Regions from separate parts of the Cellulosilyticum sp. I15G10I2 genome, predicted to be linked through region 4. Evidence: riboswitches for the same ligand, from Rfam matches in the RefSeq annotation. Region 4 holds a riboswitch; each other region holds the start of a gene.
The links. A riboswitch is a leader RNA that binds a small molecule or an ion and turns the genes downstream of it on or off. The one in region 4 is predicted to bind cyclic di-GMP.

Region 1: linked by a shared signal. The riboswitch ahead of BN3326_RS09685 (EAL domain-containing protein) and the one ahead of BN3326_RS05195 (hypothetical protein) in region 4 are both predicted to bind cyclic di-GMP.
Region 2: linked by a shared signal. The riboswitch ahead of BN3326_RS08055 (response regulator transcription factor) and the one ahead of BN3326_RS05195 (hypothetical protein) in region 4 are both predicted to bind cyclic di-GMP.
Region 3: linked by a shared signal. The riboswitch ahead of BN3326_RS04425 (LytR/AlgR family response regulator transcription factor) and the one ahead of BN3326_RS05195 (hypothetical protein) in region 4 are both predicted to bind cyclic di-GMP.

The regions. Positions count from the first base shown of each region.
Region 1 is NZ_FMMP01000009.1:233,783-238,881, forward strand. It holds gene BN3326_RS09685 (EAL domain-containing protein) at 1-2,537, opposite strand, end outside; cyclic di-GMP riboswitch class I at 2,652-2,736, opposite strand; gene BN3326_RS09690 (SDR family oxidoreductase) at 2,958-3,977, shown strand; gene BN3326_RS09695 (helix-turn-helix transcriptional regulator) at 4,037-5,008, shown strand; gene BN3326_RS09700 (GyrI-like domain-containing protein) at 5,082-5,099, shown strand, end outside.
Region 2 is NZ_FMMP01000007.1:276,273-281,371, reverse strand. It holds gene BN3326_RS08065 (extracellular solute-binding protein) at 1-277, opposite strand, end outside; gene BN3326_RS08060 (LacI family DNA-binding transcriptional regulator) at 653-1,663, shown strand; cyclic di-GMP riboswitch class II at 1,796-1,879, shown strand; gene BN3326_RS08055 (response regulator transcription factor) at 1,962-2,330, shown strand; gene BN3326_RS08050 (chemotaxis protein CheC) at 2,327-2,962, shown strand; gene BN3326_RS08045 (diguanylate cyclase domain-containing protein) at 2,955-3,911, shown strand; gene BN3326_RS08040 (sensor histidine kinase) at 4,004-5,099, shown strand, end outside.
Region 3 is NZ_FMMP01000006.1:894,708-899,806, forward strand. It holds gene BN3326_RS04420 (sensor histidine kinase) at 1-666, opposite strand, end outside; gene BN3326_RS04425 (LytR/AlgR family response regulator transcription factor) at 681-1,388, opposite strand; cyclic di-GMP riboswitch class I at 1,593-1,684, opposite strand; gene BN3326_RS22505 (hypothetical protein) at 2,151-2,276, opposite strand; gene BN3326_RS04430 (hypothetical protein) at 2,341-2,559, opposite strand; gene BN3326_RS04435 (replication-relaxation family protein) at 3,508-4,629, shown strand; gene BN3326_RS04440 (helix-turn-helix domain-containing protein) at 4,968-5,099, opposite strand, start outside.
Region 4 is NZ_FMMP01000006.1:1,058,736-1,063,834, forward strand. It holds gene BN3326_RS05190 (DUF4870 domain-containing protein) at 1-179, opposite strand, end outside; gene BN3326_RS05195 (hypothetical protein) at 664-1,563, opposite strand; cyclic di-GMP riboswitch class I at 1,609-1,696, opposite strand; gene BN3326_RS05200 (YddF family protein) at 1,735-2,073, opposite strand; gene BN3326_RS05205 (bacteriohemerythrin) at 2,084-2,482, opposite strand; gene BN3326_RS05210 (site-2 protease family protein) at 2,623-3,264, opposite strand; gene BN3326_RS05215 (hypothetical protein) at 3,438-3,830, shown strand; gene BN3326_RS05220 (molybdopterin-binding protein) at 3,852-4,877, opposite strand; gene BN3326_RS05225 (tRNA 2-thiocytidine biosynthesis TtcA family protein) at 5,057-5,099, opposite strand, start outside.

The DNA of each region.
Region 1 (5,099 bases), on a different contig from region 4:
TCACTAGTAGGTCCACACTTCTTCACAGCTAACAGCATCTCAAAATCATTCTGAGAGATCGGTTTGCTAAATAAATAACCCTGTCCCAAATAACAATTCAATTTTCGCAAGTAATCAAGCTGTTCCCATGTCTCAATACCTTCTGCAACTAATTTGATTTTAAGTTCCTTCGCTAAGTTAATCATAGATTTTACAATGATAGTAGTCGTTTCATTTAAAGGAATATCCTTAGTAAATATGCGATCTATTTTCAAAATATCCACCTTAAATCTATTTAAATATTCTAAAGATGCAAAACCTGTTCCAAAATCATCAAGAGCTACCTGTATGCCCAACGCTTGTAATTTCTTGATATTATGAATCACTTGCTCAAAATTGCTATTAAGAACATTCTCTAAAATTTCTACTATTATAAAGCTTGGATCTAATTTAAATTCATCGATTATGACTTTAATATGCTCTACAAAATCTTTTTCATAAAATTGGACACTGGAATAATTAATGGCTATTTTTATAGCTGGAAAACCTCCACTTATCCAGCTTTTATAAGTACGACATACCTCTCTTAATATCCATTTGCCTATATCAACAATAAACCCTGCCTCTTCTGCTATAGCAATAAACTCATCGGATGACACAATCCCCCAAGTTGGATGTTCCCAACGAATCAATGCTTCTGCTGAGGTAATTTCACTTGTTTGCAAGTTAACTTGGGGCTGATAATACACTCTTAGCTGGTTCTTTTGTATCGCTTTACACAAATCATTTCTCAGGGTAAAGTCTTTGTAGTTTTGTATATCCATATCATGAGAATAGAAAGTATACCTATTCTTGCCCTGTTCTTTTGCACGAAGCAGTGCAATGTTGGCATATTTTATAAGCGAATCAGTATCTTGTTCATCATAAATATACGTACTTATACCTACACTCATCGTAACATTTAGTTCATACGTATCTATCTCAAAAGAATGGGAAAATAACTGAATAATGTTTTTAGCAACATTCTCATATGCTGCTATACTCTCTAAATTTGATACAATAACAGCAAACTGATCCCCCGAGTAACGTGCAATAAATGCCTGTTCACCTAAAAAAGCTTTTAACCGCTCTGTTATTTGAACAATTAACTTATCTGCAAGCTGATAACCTACTGCATCATTAATGTATTTGAAACCATCAATATCTAACATCATGATTACAAATGTATAGAAGTTTTTCTTGGCATCCTCACATAAATATTGAATATGTTTTTTAAAATAAGAACGATTAGGGAGGTTTGTTAATTCATCATGGGTTGCAATATGCACCATCTTTTTTTCCATGTTTATTTTTTCTGTAATGTCCTGAACTGTACCATAAACATAAATTAACCTGCCATCCGTATCTCGTATCGCCTCAATTAAATTGTGTAAATTCCTTACGTCACCATCAGGTTTAATAATCCGAAATGCCATACTCGAGAAATATTCCTGTGAGGGGTTCTTTAAACTTTCTTCTAAATTACTTTGTATCATACCTCTGTCGTCTGGATGAATAAAGTTCAGGGCCCCTTCAAAAGTTCCGTCAAATTGCCCGGGCGTTATACCATAAATATGATAGGTTTCATCAGACCAATAGATCTTACCACGAACCACGTCCATTTCCCAGCTGCCCATTTGTGCTAGATGCTGTGCTCTTGCAAGGCTTTTATAACTTTTTTCCAGTTTTTCTTCTAACTGTTTCTTTTCTGTTATATCCTGTAACGTTCCTACAATACTTATAACTTGATCCCCTTCGCCAAATAGAGGTTCCCCCCTAGAAATAACAATTTTTTCTGGTCCATCAGACTGCGGAATACGGTACTCAATTTCATAACTTTTTCCATTTAGACAATCCTTTACTGCATTTTCTACTTTTACTTGATCTTTAGGGTGAATCAATTTGAGAATACTATCATAGTCTTTTTTAAATGCTAATGGTTGAATATTATAGATTCGATACAGCTCCTCTGACCAATAAATCTGATCCTCTATCACATCATATTTCCAACTTCCAACCCCGGCTACTTTTTGTGCTTGATTCAGATTATCCCCAAATGTCTTTAACTCATTCTCTATCAGTTTCTGTTTTGTAATATCCTGTATAATACCAATCATCTTAATGGGGGTATTCTGTTCATCACATAATACTTTCGTTTTTTCATGCACATACTTTTCTATTCCACCCGGCGTCACAATACGATATTCTATATCATATTCTTTGCCTGTTAAAGCACCCTCTGCTGCTTGTTTTACCCTCTGCAGATCATCCCCTTGTATATATAAATAAAAACTCTCAAGTTTACCATCAAAATCTTGGGGCGTACACCCCATAATATCATAAACCTCATCTGTGAAAAAAATCTCATCCTTTTGCAGATCATGGGTCCAGCTTCCAATGTGACAAAGCTGCTGTCCATAAATAACATTCTCTTTTAGCTGGTTAAATTTTGTTTTTACTTCCTGTTTTTCTGTATCATCTAAAAGAACTTTTAATATATCTTTTTTCCACATAGCCATATCGCCCTCTCCTTTAGATGTATTTTATAGCCAGAGTATCCTAAAAAGCAAAAAAGCTGTAGCCTGCAAATAGCCACAACTTTAAATATTAGTAAGTACAACTAATATTACACACTTTGCAACTCAACCATCATAGTTCTTCCACCTTAGACTTGTAGCTTTGCGTCCCTACCTTTCGATAAGTTTGCCTATTTTATCATCATATATTATAAATATTATAATACTTTTATAGTAAATTACAATAACTAAATAACTAAAGTGCCAGTACCTCATTAAAACTAATAGAAAACACTTGACTTAGCCTATACTATAGGGTTTATAGTAAGCTTAATACTGGTTTAAAATTTAAATATATTTAACTTTTATGGTAACTGTGGTATAAGTTAAAATACTCTTATACAAATGAAAGGATGATAATCAATGAAAGCATTATTAATCGGCGGAACAGGCACAATAAGCCTTGCAATTTCTAAATTATTAATTGAACTCGGCTGGGAACTCTACTTACTTAATCGTGCCAATCATTCAGAAGAAATCAAAAATGATAAGGTTAAATTTGTTACTTGTGATATCAATGATGAAGAAAAGGCAGCACAGCTACTTGAGGGACTTGATTTTGATGTTGTAGCAGATTTTATTGCATTTTTGCCTGAGCAATTAGAAAGAGATTATCGCTTGTTTCAAAGCAGAACCAAGCAATTTATTTTTATAAGTTCTGCATCTATTTATCAAAAACCACTTTCTGATTATAGAATCACAGAAGGCACGCCTCTTTCTAATCCGTATTGGGAATACTCCAGAAATAAGATCGCTTGTGAGGATTATCTTATGAAAATGTATCGTGAGAGGGGTTTTCCTATTACTATTATCAGACCAAGCCATACCTATGGTAACCGCTCTATCCCCCTTGGTGTTCAAGGGACCAAGGGAAGCTGGCAAGTTGCGCGGCGTATGTTAGAAGGCAAACCTGTAATTATTCATGGTGATGGTACCTCTTTATGGACAATGACACATAATAGTGATTTCGCCAAAGGCTTTGTGGGGTTAATGGGTAATATACATGCCATTGGAGAAGCTGTACAGATTACCTCCGACGAAACATTAACTTGGAATCAAATTTATCAAGTTGTTGCTGATGCTTTAGGGGTAAAGTTAAATGCCGTTCATATTGCTTCCTCCTTTCTAGATGCTTGCAGCGACCAGGATTATCATGGAGGCCTAATAGGTGATAAGGCCAACTCTGTTGTATTTGATAACAGCAAATTAAAACGCCTCGTCCCAGGTTTTACAGCTGTAACACGTTTCGATCAAGGTATCAAACAAACCGTTAAATACATTTTAGAACATCCAAAATACCAAACCTCAGACCCCGCATTCGATAGATGGTGTGACCGAGTCATCTTTACACTGAATAATGCAATCAATGAAATAAATCAATAATATATAATGAATGTGAATAAAGATTATATACGTTGAAGTTAAGATAGGAGTGTGAACTTATGAGACTTCATAGACTTCTAGGTATTATTATGTTGCTCGATTCAAGGGGCATTATGAACGCTGGAAATTTAGCTAAAATACTTGAAACTTCTGAAAGAACTATCTATAGAGATATTGATATATTATGCGAATCAGGCATGCCAATTGTATCTATTTTAGGTCCTAATGGCGGATATACTTTTATGGAGGGCTATAAAATAAATTCAAACGTCTTAGGAAGCGGAGATGTCTTTAACCTTTTACTTTCAAGCATGGGCATCCAGCCAGAGAAGGATACCCATGCAGCATCTCAATTAAAAAATGCCCTTATTAAACTTGAAAATAGCATATCAGAAGAACATAGAGAAGAAATTGCCAAAGCTAAAGAAAGATTTTTTATTGACTCAGACCCTTGGTGGGGCAAAAAAATTGAAAATAAATATTTAGACATTATTCAAAAATCAATACTTCATTTAAAAAAGCTAAAAGTATACTATAAAAAATATAGCGGCGAAGTATCTGAAAGAATTTTAAGGCCTTATGGTGCAGTGGTAAAAAACGCTGAGTGGTATGTGGTCGCTTTTTGTGAGGCCAAAAATGAGATTAGAGTTTTTAAGTGCAGCAGGATAGAACATCTCGAAGTTCTAGATGAGATTTATAGTATGCCTGAACAATTTTCCTTAGAAACTTTTTGGGAAAGCAGCAAAAAAGAGTTTGTAAAACACCCCTCTAGTATACTAAAACAATATGCATATCCTGTAAAAATCAAATGTGTTGAGGAGAAAAATAAGCTTCTTGAAGGCTTTAACGTATGTTCATCTCTTCAATTAGAAAATCAATGGATTTATGATATAGATATGCTAAGTTTTAAAACCGCCTGCAGTGTTATCTTTCCTTTAAGTGATAGGATTGAGGTATTAGAACCCCCAGAACTTAGAGCATATATCTTCCAAAAAGCAAATAAAATCTTAAACCTATATAAAGTGATATAAATCCCTGACATCCTATTGGCAGGGATTATTTGATATAATTGAATTATCAAATAACCGAAGGGAGATATGCATTATGGAAGGAAAAATAGTA
Region 2 (5,099 bases), on a different contig from region 4:
TCTTAAAATCATCGCTTAAAAGGCCATCTAATTCTCCTACAACACCTGCTTCAACGTATGAGGCAACATCTGGTCCATCTAAAGTAAAAATATCAGGGACTTGATCAGAGGTAATAGCTGCATTTAACTTGTCTATGTAGCCAGAGCCGGAACCTGCACGGGTAAAGTTTTGAATTTCTACAGGCAGTTTGTCAGGATTAGAAGCGTTATAAGATGCTATTCTATCGGCAAACATTTTTCCTTCTGGGTGGTCTGGCGCAGCCTGTGTCCACACCACAATTTTATCATCTTTTTTGGCTTCCGTACTACCACATCCTACAGCTATCATACTAATAGCTAAGCTTAATAATAATGCAATTCCCTTTTTCATCTAAGATATCCTCCTTTTATAATTACATATTAGGTTTGAAATGAAGTTCTGATAAATACAGTATTACTGTTTATATCTTAAGAATAAAAACTGTGAATACGTATTCATAAATAAATTGTAATTTACAAAAGGTTAATTGTCAATAAAAAAATAAACAATCATAAATAAATTTATAAAAATATAATGTGCAATAATAACAAAAAAATACGATTCTATTCACAAATAAGTTGTAATCATTTATAATTGAATTAAAAGCATATGAGAATAATTATGAAATCTTATATGAATTCGTATTCAGAAATGGGTGAAGAAATGAAAATGACAATGAAGGATATCGCGAAACTCGCTAATGTTTCACAAGCTACTGTATCTAGGGTAATTAATGGCAATCCAAACGTGAATAAAGAAGCAGCTAAACGCGTTTTTAAGATAATAGAAGAGGTAGGATTTAAACCTAATAGGACGGCGCAGACTCTTAAGAATAATGCATCTTTCCTTACTGGGGTAAGTGTAATTGATATTTCAAATCCATATTTTATGGATCTTATTGAGGCATTAGAATATGAAAGTAGACAGCATGGCTATAATATTATTATCCATAACAGTAATCATAATGTACTTACAGAATGGGATAATATACAAAATTTTATGGCGAGACAGGTAGATGGGATTCTTTTAGTACCCACTACTTCACATAACTTATCTGCTTTAAAAAAGCTCGAAGTACCAACGGTGATTATTACTCAAATAAAAGATGAGTTCGATAGTGTAGCCGTTTCTCATAAACAAGGCGTAAAGCTAGTAGCTGAGCACTTAATTAGCCAGGGACATCATAAGTTAGGGTATATAGGTCCTATGCATGATGAAAGGCTGCTATTTTTTAAAGAAGCCATTTTTAATAATGGGTTATGCCTTAGAGATGAAAATATTATTGAGCTTGGAAGTGATTCAAATTCTCAATACAGCATTCGTCAAGATATAATTAAATATTTAGACACTCATGAAAAACTAGATTTTACAGCAGTATTTGGTTTTAATGATGTAGGCGCATTTGAATTTATGAAATTAATGAATGAACGCCAGATTAAAGTACCGGAAGATATAGCAGTTGTTGGGTTTGATGATACTATTTTATCCAAGTCTCTTTCTATTTCTAGTGTACATCAGCCCATTCGAGATATGATGCAAATGGCATTTAGCATTTTGCAAAAGCGTATTAAGGGAGAAATAGAAGAAACGCCTATTAAAATTGAGCTAGAACCAAGTTTGATCATAAGAAATAGTTCTAAATAATTAATAGAATATTTTTAGAATTTAAAGTTGATTTTTTAATAGTCAGATGGTATTATTATTACAAAATAATAGTTTGAAAATTTTACATTGTTCAATATAGTTTTAATATATAGCGACATTTTTACCTCGTTGAAAAGAGTTGGATACTATGAACAAGTTTCTTATATTGGGCACCTTGGGACTTGGGAGTTAATGGTGCAACCTGCCAGCAATTAATCATTTAATTGTTGGCTTTTTTATGTGGATTCAAAAAGATCATAACTTTAATAAATGAATGAGGCTAAGGAGGAAATTTTTAATGAAAGTTTTGATTGTAGATGACTCAGCTTTTTCACGTGCAACATCAGGTAATTTAATTAAAGAGTTTTTAGGTGAGGCAGATATTTTTTTTGCAAATGACGGGCAGGATGGATTTGAAGTATATAAAAGAATAAAACCTCATTATACGTTTGTAGATTTACTTATGCCCAATATAAATGGCCAAGACATGATCAAACTTATAAAAGAATATAATAGTAGTGCTAAAATATTTGTTATCTCTGCAGATGTTCAAAAATACGTAAAGGAAGAAATAGCACAGTATAATATTATGGCGTTTATTAATAAGCCTTTTAATGAAGAAAAAGCAAAAATGGTATGTGATATAATAAGGGAAGATTTCAAATGAACGAAAAAATAGTAAGAGCAGACATACTCAAAGAGTTATTTAACATAGGTGTGGGCAAATCAGCAGCGATGCTTTCAGAAATAATTGATAAAAAAATATTGCTTAACGTACCTGATCTTAAAATAATAGGTATTGAAGAAGATGCAGAAGCATTATATGATTATATTAATAATGCGTTTGAAGGGGCACTCATGGTATCTTCTATTTCTTTTGAAGAAGAATTAGCAGGCAAAGCGAGTTTGATTTTTCCCGCAGATAAAATGAGGCGTTTTATCAATCTTTGTTTACATGAGGAAAATACAAATACATCCTGCGGCATAAAGTTTACAGATATAGACTTTGATATTATAAAAGAAGTAGGCAATATTATTTTAAATGCCATTATTGGGGAAATTGGTAATTATGTTAATATGAAATTTAGTTATACACTTCCTGAAATTAATATTCTTAGTAATAAACATATAGATAAAATGATTATAAATGAAGAATATGCTTATGTTTTAATCCTGTACATAACTTTCAATATAGAAGATTCAGAACTTGAAGGGGCTATTATTATTAACTTGGCGCTCAGTACCCTAGATCAAATATTTAAAAAGATCTGTATGAAAGAAGATGATTTAAATGGATAGCATATTAGAAGATGCACTCAATTGTATTAACGAGGGCATAGTCATACTCAATGAAGATTTAGAGGTTTTGTATTTAAACAATTATATGTTGTTTTTAACACATAAAAGTGCGGATGAAATGTTAAATAAGAATCTTTACGAAGTTTTACCAAAACTGAATAAAGATTTTTTTAGGCGGTCTATACAAGGGGTTATAGAAAATGGCTGTAAATTATTTTTTTCGGCAGCACTTCATAAGAATGTTATTAATGCGAACTATAAGCTTAATTTAAAGATAAGCAAAGTAGAAAAAGCAGGGAAAAGTGTTATTCTTCTTGAATTTATTGATGTAACGAATCAAATATTTCGTATTAAGCAGTTAAAAGATTATGTTGAGCAGCTTCATACGCTTAATAACGAGTTAAAAGAAAAAGAAAAAGTAATTAAGAAATTAGCATATTATGATAAGCTCACAGGCGTTGCTAATAGAACGTTATTCTATGAATTTAGTGAAAAAATGTTGGATCATGCAAAAAGAAATAATGAATTACTTGGAATCATGTTTATAGATGTTAATAAGTTTAAATATATTAATGATACTCATGGTCATGAAGTAGGAGACCGAGTACTCATGCAAGTTGCCAATATGCTTAAAGAAGCAACAAGAAAGAGTGACATAGTTGCCAGATATGGCGGAGATGAGTTTTTGATTTTACTGCCTAATATAAAAAGTTATGAGAATTATAATCGGATCGTTTCAAGAATTATTCATACTAAAAATCATATAGTCGAGAATAATGGAGAAGCGATCAATATCTCATTAAGTATAGGGGCAAGCTTTTATCCAACTGATGGAGATACAATTGACACATTAATAGTAAAGGCTGATAAAGCTATGTACGTTGCTAAAAAAACACATGGAGAAAATAATTCGTTTTATGATGAACATAAGGTCGAAGCGGCCTATTAATAGGTGAAGGTGATAGGGGATGCGGCTGAATGAACCTAAAAGAAAATTCATATACTAAAGCTGTGAGATGCTTAAAGGGGAGGTAGAACGGCGTGCTTATAGAATTATCTCAGAATTTATTTAATAAGTTAGGTATTATCGTTCTAGCGGCTTTTATGCTTTCAAAATCTGATTTTTTTAAACATTATCTTTTAAAAGAAAAATTGGCTTTAAGAGATAAATTGCTTTTTTCGTTAATTTTTGGGCTTGTTGGGATTATAGGGACTTACTGGGGTGTTCCGGTTAATGATGCTATTGCTAACTCGCGCTCTATAGGGGTTGTTGTAGCTGGACTTTTTGGCGGACCAGCTATAGGGATTGGCGCGGGACTTATTGCTGGGATTCATCGTATGGTTATACCGGCAGGGAGATTTACGGCGATAGCATGTGGCATTTCAACTATATTGGGGGGAGTCATAGCTGGCTATTTTAAAAGATATGTGGATGCAAAACCCAATAAATGGTTGTGGGGATTTATTATAGCCGCATGGATTGAGACGATACAGATGCTGGTTATCTTGCTTATTTCAAGGCCTTTTGAGCAGGCGCTTAATTTAGTGCAGCTCATTTTTTTGCCGATGACGTTCATTAATGCTTTAGGAACAGCGGCATTTATTCTGCTTATCCAACAGATCTATGAAGAAAATGAAAGGGCTGGTGCAGTTAAAGCACAATTAGCTCTTAGTATTGCAACTAATACATTACCCATCTTAAGAAATGGTTTAAATAAAAAATCTTGCAAAACGGCAGCAAAAATTATTTGTGACGCTACGGGCGTAGATGCTGTGGCTTTTACAAATACGGAAATTATACTTGCACATATTGGTGTTGGAGATGACCATCATAAAAGTGGCAGCGCTATCCGGACAAGCATTACTCAGAAGGCCATAGACCAGAAGCAGTATATGATTGCGCAGGATAAAGTGAGCATTGAATGTGAGAATCCATCCTGTAAATTAAAAGCTGCCATTGTGGTGCCGCTGCTTATGAAAGATAATATTATAGGCACTTTAAAACTTTATAAATGTTTAGAAAACAGCATTACTTCTTCGGACATAGAACTTGCAAAAGGGCTTGGGCACCTCTTTTCTACACAGCTGGAGCTTAGTCAAATATTTTATCAAAAAGAATTATTAAATAAAGCTGAAC
Region 3 (5,099 bases), 160 kb from region 4:
GACAGCAATCATTAAAACGAGAATACTAATTGCCACTAGAGTGTCAAGGGTAAGGCTAGGATAAACACCAGAGGTATAAATGTAAAAACTGATTTTCAGTAATATCAACATTAAAATTTGTACAAGGCATAGGACAAGCAGGTATGTTTGGCTAAAAAATTGTCTTTCTGTCCCTCCAACTGCGCCGCTATTTACTTCCATCAGCCGTGAAATCAATGGTAACCTCCACTGACGTTGATTGAAAATATGGGTTAAAGCTGTCAGGAAAAGCAAATGTGGCAATGTAAACAGTATTCGAAGCCAGGAATCTGAGATAACTTGTTGTAGATCAAATGAAAAAAACCAGGCTAGAAAAGGGACGAAGATCCCTTCTGATAATCCTAATACCACACTTGTCAGTATTATGACAACCACCGCAACACGCCAAGATAACTTCAGAAAAAGATTTAGAAAAATGATCATTAGTATTATCTGTAGAATGGAATGAATACCAAAAACTATTGGTATTGAACGGATAATATATGAAAACAAGGACGTTACCAGTGAAAGAGCTATAACAAATAACCAAGATTCTTTTTTTCTTAGTATAGTCAATACCATATAGTATATAATTAAACTCTCAGGAATAGATACGCCTAAAAAAGGTATCAGTGGCATAAAATCCATCCTCATCCCCCCTCTTAAATATTATTATTTAAATACTCCACAAGCATATTATGGCGATCACGACTAAGAAAAGCTGTATCTTCACCATTTTTAAATTTTATCTGATAATAATTGGTGCAAGTAATTATTCGTTCAATTTCTCTAGTATTAATAATATATGATTTATGGGAGCGAAAAAACGTTGCTCCTAAGCGTTGTTCTAACTCCTGCAATGTTTTCCGCGTTTTAAATTTTCCATTGACACAGCAAACAAAAGTATGACGTCCTGCTTTCTCAATGTATAAAATCTCACTAGGTTTCACAAAAACTTGCTCATTGCCAAAGTTTAGAGAAATTATAGATGCCTCAGAATTCAAATAGTTCTTCTTGGACATTTTTAGCATTTGGCAAATATAACGAAAAGTTGATTTTACCCGTTCCTCATCAATGGGTTTTAAAATATAATCAAAAGCGTAAAGTTTAAAAGCATCAAGAGAGTATTCTTGATGTGCGGTGATAAATACTATAGCCAAATCCGGCTTTATTTCTCTCAATTTATCAGCTAACTCAATCCCTGTCATATCAGGTAACCCGATATCCAAGAAAGCCAGATCAGGATTTTGGTCTTTAACAAGTCCTATTGCATCATTAGCATTTTCTGCTATTCCTACAACCAGAGCACCCTCAAGTTCACTAAGAATTGAACGAATTAATAACAATATTCCACGTTCATCATCTGCCATTATAATCTTAACTGGTAACAAATCTATCTCTTCCTTTCATAAACTCCAAACAAAGACTTACCATATATTTCTTAAAGACATTGTCGTTCTAAAGATTGTGAATCATAATACTGCTATGATAAGGTAATATACCACCTATATAGGCAATAAAAGTCCATTATAATTCTATTATAAATAGAACTAGTGGGCCTAAAGTTAACCTAATTCGGCAACCTGGCTATCATAACGATATTAGTACTCACTTTAGACCCGTGGCTTTGCATCCCTATCTTTCAACAAGTTTGCCCTGTTAATTTATTTAGTTGTAACATATTAACTATTTTACCACATTGCCACAAAAAAGATTGCAGAATCTTGTCACATACATATTTTTTTATCTTTCTTAATAATACTCTTGCTTATTTTATTAATATAATACTTAATAGCTGCAATGGATAAGCTAAATATAATAAAAAACTCTAAAATCTTATCATAGATCTTAGAGTTTTATGTTTATAATCCGTTATTTTTCAGAGCAGAAATCCGTTAAGTAGTTTTACAATTACGGTCTTCTTACAATAAATAATTAATTTCACTCCTGTTCTAAAAAACTAATTTTCTTCAAAGCTATCTACCTTATGAGTTTCTGCTAAAATACTAATGCGGTTTTTTAGCCTATAGATCTTTGCGCAAAATGAACTAACCTAGAAAAGAAGCAAAAAACAAAAGATGGGGCTGTCGCTGATGCGACAGCCCCATCTTTTATTTAAATACTATTATTTCCTATTTTAGTGCAAACCCCAGTACGAGTCCACCAATGGTGGAAAAAACCATTAGGGCTCTATCAATAATTACTAATTGTCTCATTTGCATGGAAAATTCTTTCTTTTCTTTAGTATGTACTTTCATTTTATTCATCTCCTTTTTTTATATTAGAATTTTTAAGTAGTTTTAGTTTGTACGCTTATTTTATTTAATTATCTTTTGTCCTGTTATCAAGGAAATTTCTAACAGCAGGTATGTGTTCTTGTAGATTTCTAACACCATTTTCCGCTATTTCTTTTTCTATTAAATATAAAACGGTGTCTGTAAAGTTGGTTTGCTTATTTGCAAATTCTATAACTAATGGATGCACCCCTTTCTTTAATCTTACTGAGAATTGCATTTTATCTTTTCCACTTTCATTATTCATGTATAACTCTCCTAGATGCTGTTATTTTCAATTCATTTCAAGAGCTTAAAAGGTTCTAGCGGATTATATTTTTATCGCTGATCACATACTGTATTGCTGTTAATTACATTGTAATACAAAACAATACATGAGTCAAGAATTTTGTATTACGATGTAGTATTTTATTATACACTCCATTCAATAACTACTTAGAGGCTACTCAGCAAGTAGCTAATATTATATGTTTGCCGATTTTTCCTACTTTTCTATCATCAATACCATTTTTAGTATTTCAAATAAAAGATCTCTAAGCTTATGGCTCAAGGCTATTGCTATAAAAATCGCCCTAATTTAACACTTAGATATATTTTTAAGCTAGAAAGAAGTAAGCCCTGATCCATACCTTCTTTTTCCTTCGCCAAATTTACCTTCTACTGCATTTTTATCTACCAAATCTTTTAATTCTATTTTTTATCATAACTGTTCCATCACTTATGTAAAAACAGCTATATGAAGTGTGAAGTGTTTTAGTGAGTAATATCTGAAGATTAGTAAAATTTTAATGGGTGATTGACAGCTACTTTTTCTTTAACATATCAGTTTTTAACTTTAGATAAATATTTGAATAATAGATTATAAATTACCTTAATTGGATTACTATCATGAGATAATCAGAAATTACGGATAAATACAGTGTTAATATATTTGTTTGTTGCGCAAACTCCTTAGGCACTGCCGTATCCTTTATAATCATATCTTAATATTCGAGCCTTCAATAATATCGAATATTAACTCATAAAAGAATTCATTATATACCATATTGAGTGCTGAGTTGAACATCTATGCTATTAATAAATAATTGATCAAGTTGTTTAATATTCATAACTGTGTCTCATTAAACTGAGTGGAAAGGATATAAATAAACACTTATAATATTATTAAGATGCTGATTATAGGGGGAAGAAAATAATGTCTAAGATTAAGCTAATGCCTCGGGATTTTCTTGTATTAGAAGGTATTTATAAGTATGAATGCTTATCGTGGGATCAGGTTTACGATTTATTTTTCAAACATGGTGAAAATGGAAAAATTAATAGTTCTGAATATATGAGAAAACGTTTATCATATTTATGTAATAAGGATTATTTGGAAGCGGTGGTCATTAAGGATGGGCGCAAAGTATATTTTCTCAAACAATTGGGTATTAAAGAGTATAGATCTCATTTCAAGATAGTGCCTGATATTACAGATGCAAAAACTGGTAAATTAAAAAGAAATTATTATAGAGCCTGTGAATTGAAAAAACATCCTGTACTTCTACCTCATCAGCTTAAGCTGATCGATTTTATTATAAAAGCTAAAGCTATTAATTCTAATTACAGCCATATAATGAATAAAGGATTTGAAACAAAATACAGACTGATGCCTGATGCCTGTTTAATAACTAATTCCTTTGAACTTTTCTTAGAACAAGATATGGATACAGAACGCAAGAAAAAACTTGAAAACAAAATAGCGCAATATCGTCACTTTTTTTCAAACCACTTCTCAGAAAATATGGCTCTATTTTTTATAATTAACTCAAAATATCCAGAGAAAAGAGCAAAACTTTTTGGCGAAATTCTTACTATATATATGCTTGATATGTTCAAGGACAATTTTGATGCTTATATTGGTACTGAAGATACACTTATTGAAGTATTAAAATATTTTAATAATAAGATAAGTATTATCTATATGCAACTAAAATCTATTGAAAAAATAAGCGTTAGTAAGTTCGGTAAAATTGAAGATATATATATTTCCCAAAAATTTGATTTTATAATAGTCAAGGAAGAAACCGTATTTTGTATTCATTATTTTATAGCTAATAGAATGTCTTGCTTTTATAATGCATTTTTATTCGATAATTTTAAAGTGGCATTTAATCAGGTATATCCTCAGTATAATATTGTATATTTAATGCTCTATGATAGTTCTTTAGAAGCTTTTCAGTTAATGTTCACTTCCATTAAAACATCTTTTAAATACAGTAAATCTAATATTCATGCAATGTCAATTGATAATCTAATAGAGTATTTTAGTACATAACACTTAAAACTATTGGTAAAACTCCGTGTCCGCATCAAACATTTTAAAGCCTCGAAAACAATGAGTTTCTCCATATACTATCTATACTTTTATCTGATAAAACGTATTTTTATTATAGCAACTGTATTTCCCCATTGTCCCAGCCTACTTAATATATATGAATTACTCTATACATATGCACTGACAGAGATAGCCGAAGATGAATATAAATTGAGCTACACTAAGATGTTTTACACTGTAAGTATTTTTTGTACTGTAAGGCTTTAATTCTCTTTAGCAGAACTGGTATTTTTTAGCTAATACTGTAATAAAAGACTAAATATTAGCGTCACTAATATTTAGTCTTTTATTTTTAGCTTATAACCTTGAGGATAGGGTTCTTTTTTATTCGTCCTATTTAAAATATAATCAGTACTTGTATTGTGTAAATCTGCTATTTTGATTAATATGCCAGTAGGGATATCTACCTC
Region 4 (5,099 bases):
AATAAGAGTCCTTGGTTCGCATGAAACTTGCCAAAAGCTGAATCTGGACATACTATAAGTGGTAAGAAGAATATAAAATAGGCTAATCCGGCAATTACTTTATTTTTTTCAATATCCTCTACTTCAAATATATCCTGTATTACTTCCGTTTGATTTGATTTATTTTCTTGCTCACTCATTTTTACCCCTCCTCATAATACTTTCTAATATATATTCATATGAAAAGAATTAAAGATATATTATTGCTTTTGCTCTTCATTTTATAATAATTTAATTTTATTTTTAAAAAACTATAGAACATATGTTCTATGTGTGTTATAATGCACTTATTAACACCAATATATGACATATTATTCCGCCATTCTAGAAATTAATAGCCTTAATAAAATAATCACTACCTATGCAAGGAGGGGCAAGCCGTGAGTGTCGCAGGTAATATTAATGAAGTTTTAAAACAAATACAACTACTTATTAGAATCTATGGCAATGCAACTATACGTGATATTGAAAAATCTATCGCCACTGTAAAAACTAAATAACATCCTCATTGTTAACCTCTTTCGTTATGTAGTCTCTATATATTATAAGTAAGTTATATAGGAAGTACAACGTAAAATATAAAAGTCAGTACATCCTAAACTGAAGTTTGGGATGTACTGACTTTTATATTTTGAGATGCATCCAGCTCATTATGTGATGCACTGCAAACCCATCAAAACTTGAACTGTCTTTATAATGCTTATAGACTAAACTTAGCTCATTATTCATACAGCTTTGACCTTCTTCATAAAAACTAACAAAATCACCTTCGCAAGACTGCTGCGTTTCAACCGCAATAGTAATCATACAGCCATATGCCTTAGCATATTCTATTTCATTACTAACAAGTTTTATAATACCATTTTCTCCCCAAGCTGTATCTCTATATGCCATAATAACAACATACTTTATATGATTTATTATCCACTCTGCTAATATTCCCTCGCCATATTGCGTAGCATAAACTACTTCATCAAACCAAAAGGGGATATCTACAGCTAATTTTAAATTTATGACACTACATCTGTTAGCTGCATCTAGCAGCAACTTCTGATATCTTTCCAAAATCATATTTTTATCTATACAATACGTTAGATTTAAATAAGGCTCAATATCTAAATGTACCCCCTTAAATTTTTCATCTGCCTCTGCATCTTCTTGATACTTAGTAAGCCAATTAAAAAATAAGTTCTGGGACACCTCACCTTTATCAGATACCCATTCTGGTGCTCCTTCTAACGCATGAATCTCGATCCCCTCATTAGATGCTTTTTTTATAAATGACTTATACTGCTCTAGTTCTAAGTCATAATCCACTTGAAGGTATAACTGATTAATATTTTGCTTTAATAAGAAAGCTATAATTTGATCAGGGTTTTGGACAATCTGTTCTGTATGCCATAACCACGTGGCATTCTGCTGGGCTTTTAATAGTTTAGTATTACGCATAGCTGCAGTAATATTTGATGGCATGATTAGGCTAAAACTTAAAATCAAAATAATCCAGCCCTTTAAATGACACATATAGCTTCCTCCTCCTAGAAAAGTTCCTCATCTCCTAGAAGGAGCTTTGGCAACCTGGCAGCCATACAGTCTATTACTGCTTAGGCCCATAGTTTTGCGTCTTTGCCTTTCGGCAAATTTGCCCTTTTCATCACTCAATAATTATGTTTATCAATCATGTTTTAATTTAGTTCATTGTAGTCGCTCCATCACCTTTAAACAATAGCCAATATGTTTAATTTCTTCTTTTTCTAGTACAACGCCTTCCGGCGGTCTTTCTTTAAGCTTAAAAACAATAGCTAATTGCCCTACTTGCTGATAAAATTGAATTCTATTCATGGGGACTTCTTGTCCTATGAGCTCTGACATAATCTCTGCTGTTGCTTCATGTCCAATAGCTGAAATAAACCCTAACTGGTCTATATAGTTCCTAGCGCTCGTCACGTCTATGTCTTTTATTGAGTAAATACCATTGGTCGTTGCAACTGTTCCATTAAATAATACAACAGGTAATTTTATGTCTTCTTTCAATTTATACCTCCTAAATAGATTCTGATTTGATGAGCTTGTCTTTTTGCAGTATATGCTCGAGTACCCATTCAAAAACAAATGCTAAAATATCTTCTATGTATTTTTTAGGATCCTCATCTATTTCATCAAAATTTATTTCCTCGATTTTTTGTATAAAATCATCATGTTCTACTTTCTGACTGAAATATCTATTATACTTAATACTAAGCATATATTCCTCTTCTGTCTTAAAATGAAATTTTGTATACTCACTCAAGTCCTGAATAATACGAATAACCCCATCGTACTTGTCTGTGCAAAAATCATCTCGCAATAAACGATAGGCATCATTCCCTATTTCAAAGAGATGCTTGTGTTGTGCATCAATTATATCTACACCAATTGCATATTCATCTTTCCATACTAACATACTTATTTTACCCCCAATCAATTTTTATAAACACTATTTCTCCTTAATTACTTTAAATATATCATATGTATTCTTATTTGCCAAGAATAGACAATCATTTTGCAATATAGAACAGAGAATTGGGATCATTTTAAATTTTTTTAACTAAGCTGAAAAATAAGCTGAACTATTGCCCACATCCAGCTGTTTAGGCCGCTTCTCATCATTCTCAAAGGTAAGTCTAACAAATTAAACATAATTAAAATAATTAAAATAATATGCCCATATCTTTCATATTGCATATACTTAAAATATTTATCTTCTGGCAAAATAGCACCTAATACCTTGGACCCATCTAATGGTGGTACCGGTATTAAGTTAAAAACGCCCAATCCAATATTAATTATTGTTAAATAGCTGAAAAATCGAAATATATACTGTATACTTAAGCCGGCTTGCCCCCCTGTCACTTTTAAAATGATTCCCATAGCAATAGTAGCGATAAATGCAATGCCAAAATTCATAATGGGGCCTGCCATTGCCACCATAACCATTCCTCTTTTTTTATTTTGATAATAATGCGGATTGACCCTGACGGGTTTGGCCCAACCAAAATGAAAGATTAAAAGACAAAGTGTTCCCATAGGATCTAAATGCTGCAAAGGGTTAAGTGAAAGCCTTCCGTGGTACTTGGGCGTGGGGTCTCCCAATCGATATGACATATAGCCATGCGCAAATTCATGCATAGATATGGCGATTAGTATTGCTGGTATAGTATAAATTAACTCTTTAATAAAATCCATATAACTACGCTCCTTCTCTAGATGCTTATTAACCACTTACTAGTATTATAGACTAAATCCAAGTACAAATACAAATTTAATAACTTAAGGAGCTATTGCTTAAACTAAAAAATAGGCATATAATTTAAGCTGCTACTCTGACTATAATACTTTTAGAAAGGAAAATTTAATTTATGAATTGGTTAAGAAAATGGATGTATGGCAGATATGGTATGGATCAACTTTCAATTGCACTTATAATAGTTTCCTTATGTCTATCTCTTTTATCATCGCTACTAAGTCTCTCTCTTTTATCTTTATTTGCTTACCCAGGTATTATGCTCGCTTATTTTAGGATACTCTCTAAAAACTATTCTAAGCGGCAAAAAGAAAACTTATACTTTTTAAAGTTTTGGACACCCTTAAAAACTAAGTACTCTAAGCAATTAAACCGACTAAAAGATATGAAAACCTACAGATACTATAAATGTGCGGCCTGTGGGCAAACCTTACGGGTACCAAAGGGCCGAGGCAATATTCGTATTATTTGCCCAAAATGTAAAAATGAGTTTAGCAAACGAACGTAGTCTTATTTATTATTAGGCGCCTTACATGCCTTTTCCAAATCCACAATGTGGATAGGTACATATTTCACAAGATAAACACAAACCACCATGACCCATTTTTGCTAAATCTTTAGCTGTTATTTTTTCATCTGCCATCATTCTAGGTAATACTAAATCAAAAATTGTCTGCTTACCATACATAACGCAGCCGGGCAATCCTAAAATAGGAATAATACCCTTATAATAGGCAAGTAAGAACATTGCACCTGGTAATACAGGCGCACCATAAGATACAATATCGGCTCCAGTATTTTTAATCGCAAGTGGTGTTACATCATCTGGATCTACACTCATGCCTCCAGTACAAACTACCATCGTTGCCCCAGACTCTAGAAATGTCATAATTGCTTGTTCAATAGCCTCCGGCTTATCATCAACTATTTTTTGCCCCATTAGGGTTACATCAAATGGCATTAACTTTTCAATAACAACAGGTCCAAAACTATCTTTAATTCTGCCATAAAAAACCTCACTTCCAGTAGTTACAATGCCAATCTTTTGGGGTTTATAAGTCTTAATAGCTAGCAGCGGGCTTTCTCCTCCTATCGCTTTTGCTTTTTCCATCTTTTCCTTTTCTATAATAAGAGGGATAATTCTTGTCCCTGCCAATTTATCACCCTTTTTTACTGAGAAATTATTATGTCTGGTAGCAATCATCATCTCTCCTAGTGAATTAATTGCCTCTAGTCGCTCTACATCTATTTTTAGCACGCCCTCTGTTTGTGCTATAAGATCAATCTTACCTTCTTTAACTTCAGTTCTTATCATATGCTCATTTTCGCATATAGTGCATAATATTTCTGCTGCCTCATTTTCATGCAGCATATTTTCAGCTTTCTCCCAAATATACAGATGCTCCTTGCCCACTGATAATAAAATGGGGATATCTTCTTTTCTTATGATGTGGCCTTTTCTAAATACAACATCTTTGTACACGCCTTTAATGATCTGTGTAATATCATGGCAGAGAATATGGCCAATAGCATCTTTTACATGAATTAGTTTCAATATGATCACCTCCACTAAGTGTTATACGCTTATTAAAATAACATAAAAAAAAGGTCATTTATGGCTTTTATTCCATAAGTGACCTCTTTGTCCCTACACTATTATATTGCTCAAATATAGTGTCATTATATAGTGCTTTATTTTGATTGTCAATGCTTAATTCTTGATTTAACAGCCTCTTACCGTTCATATTCATCTAAAAAATGATGCATCTTCCCATCC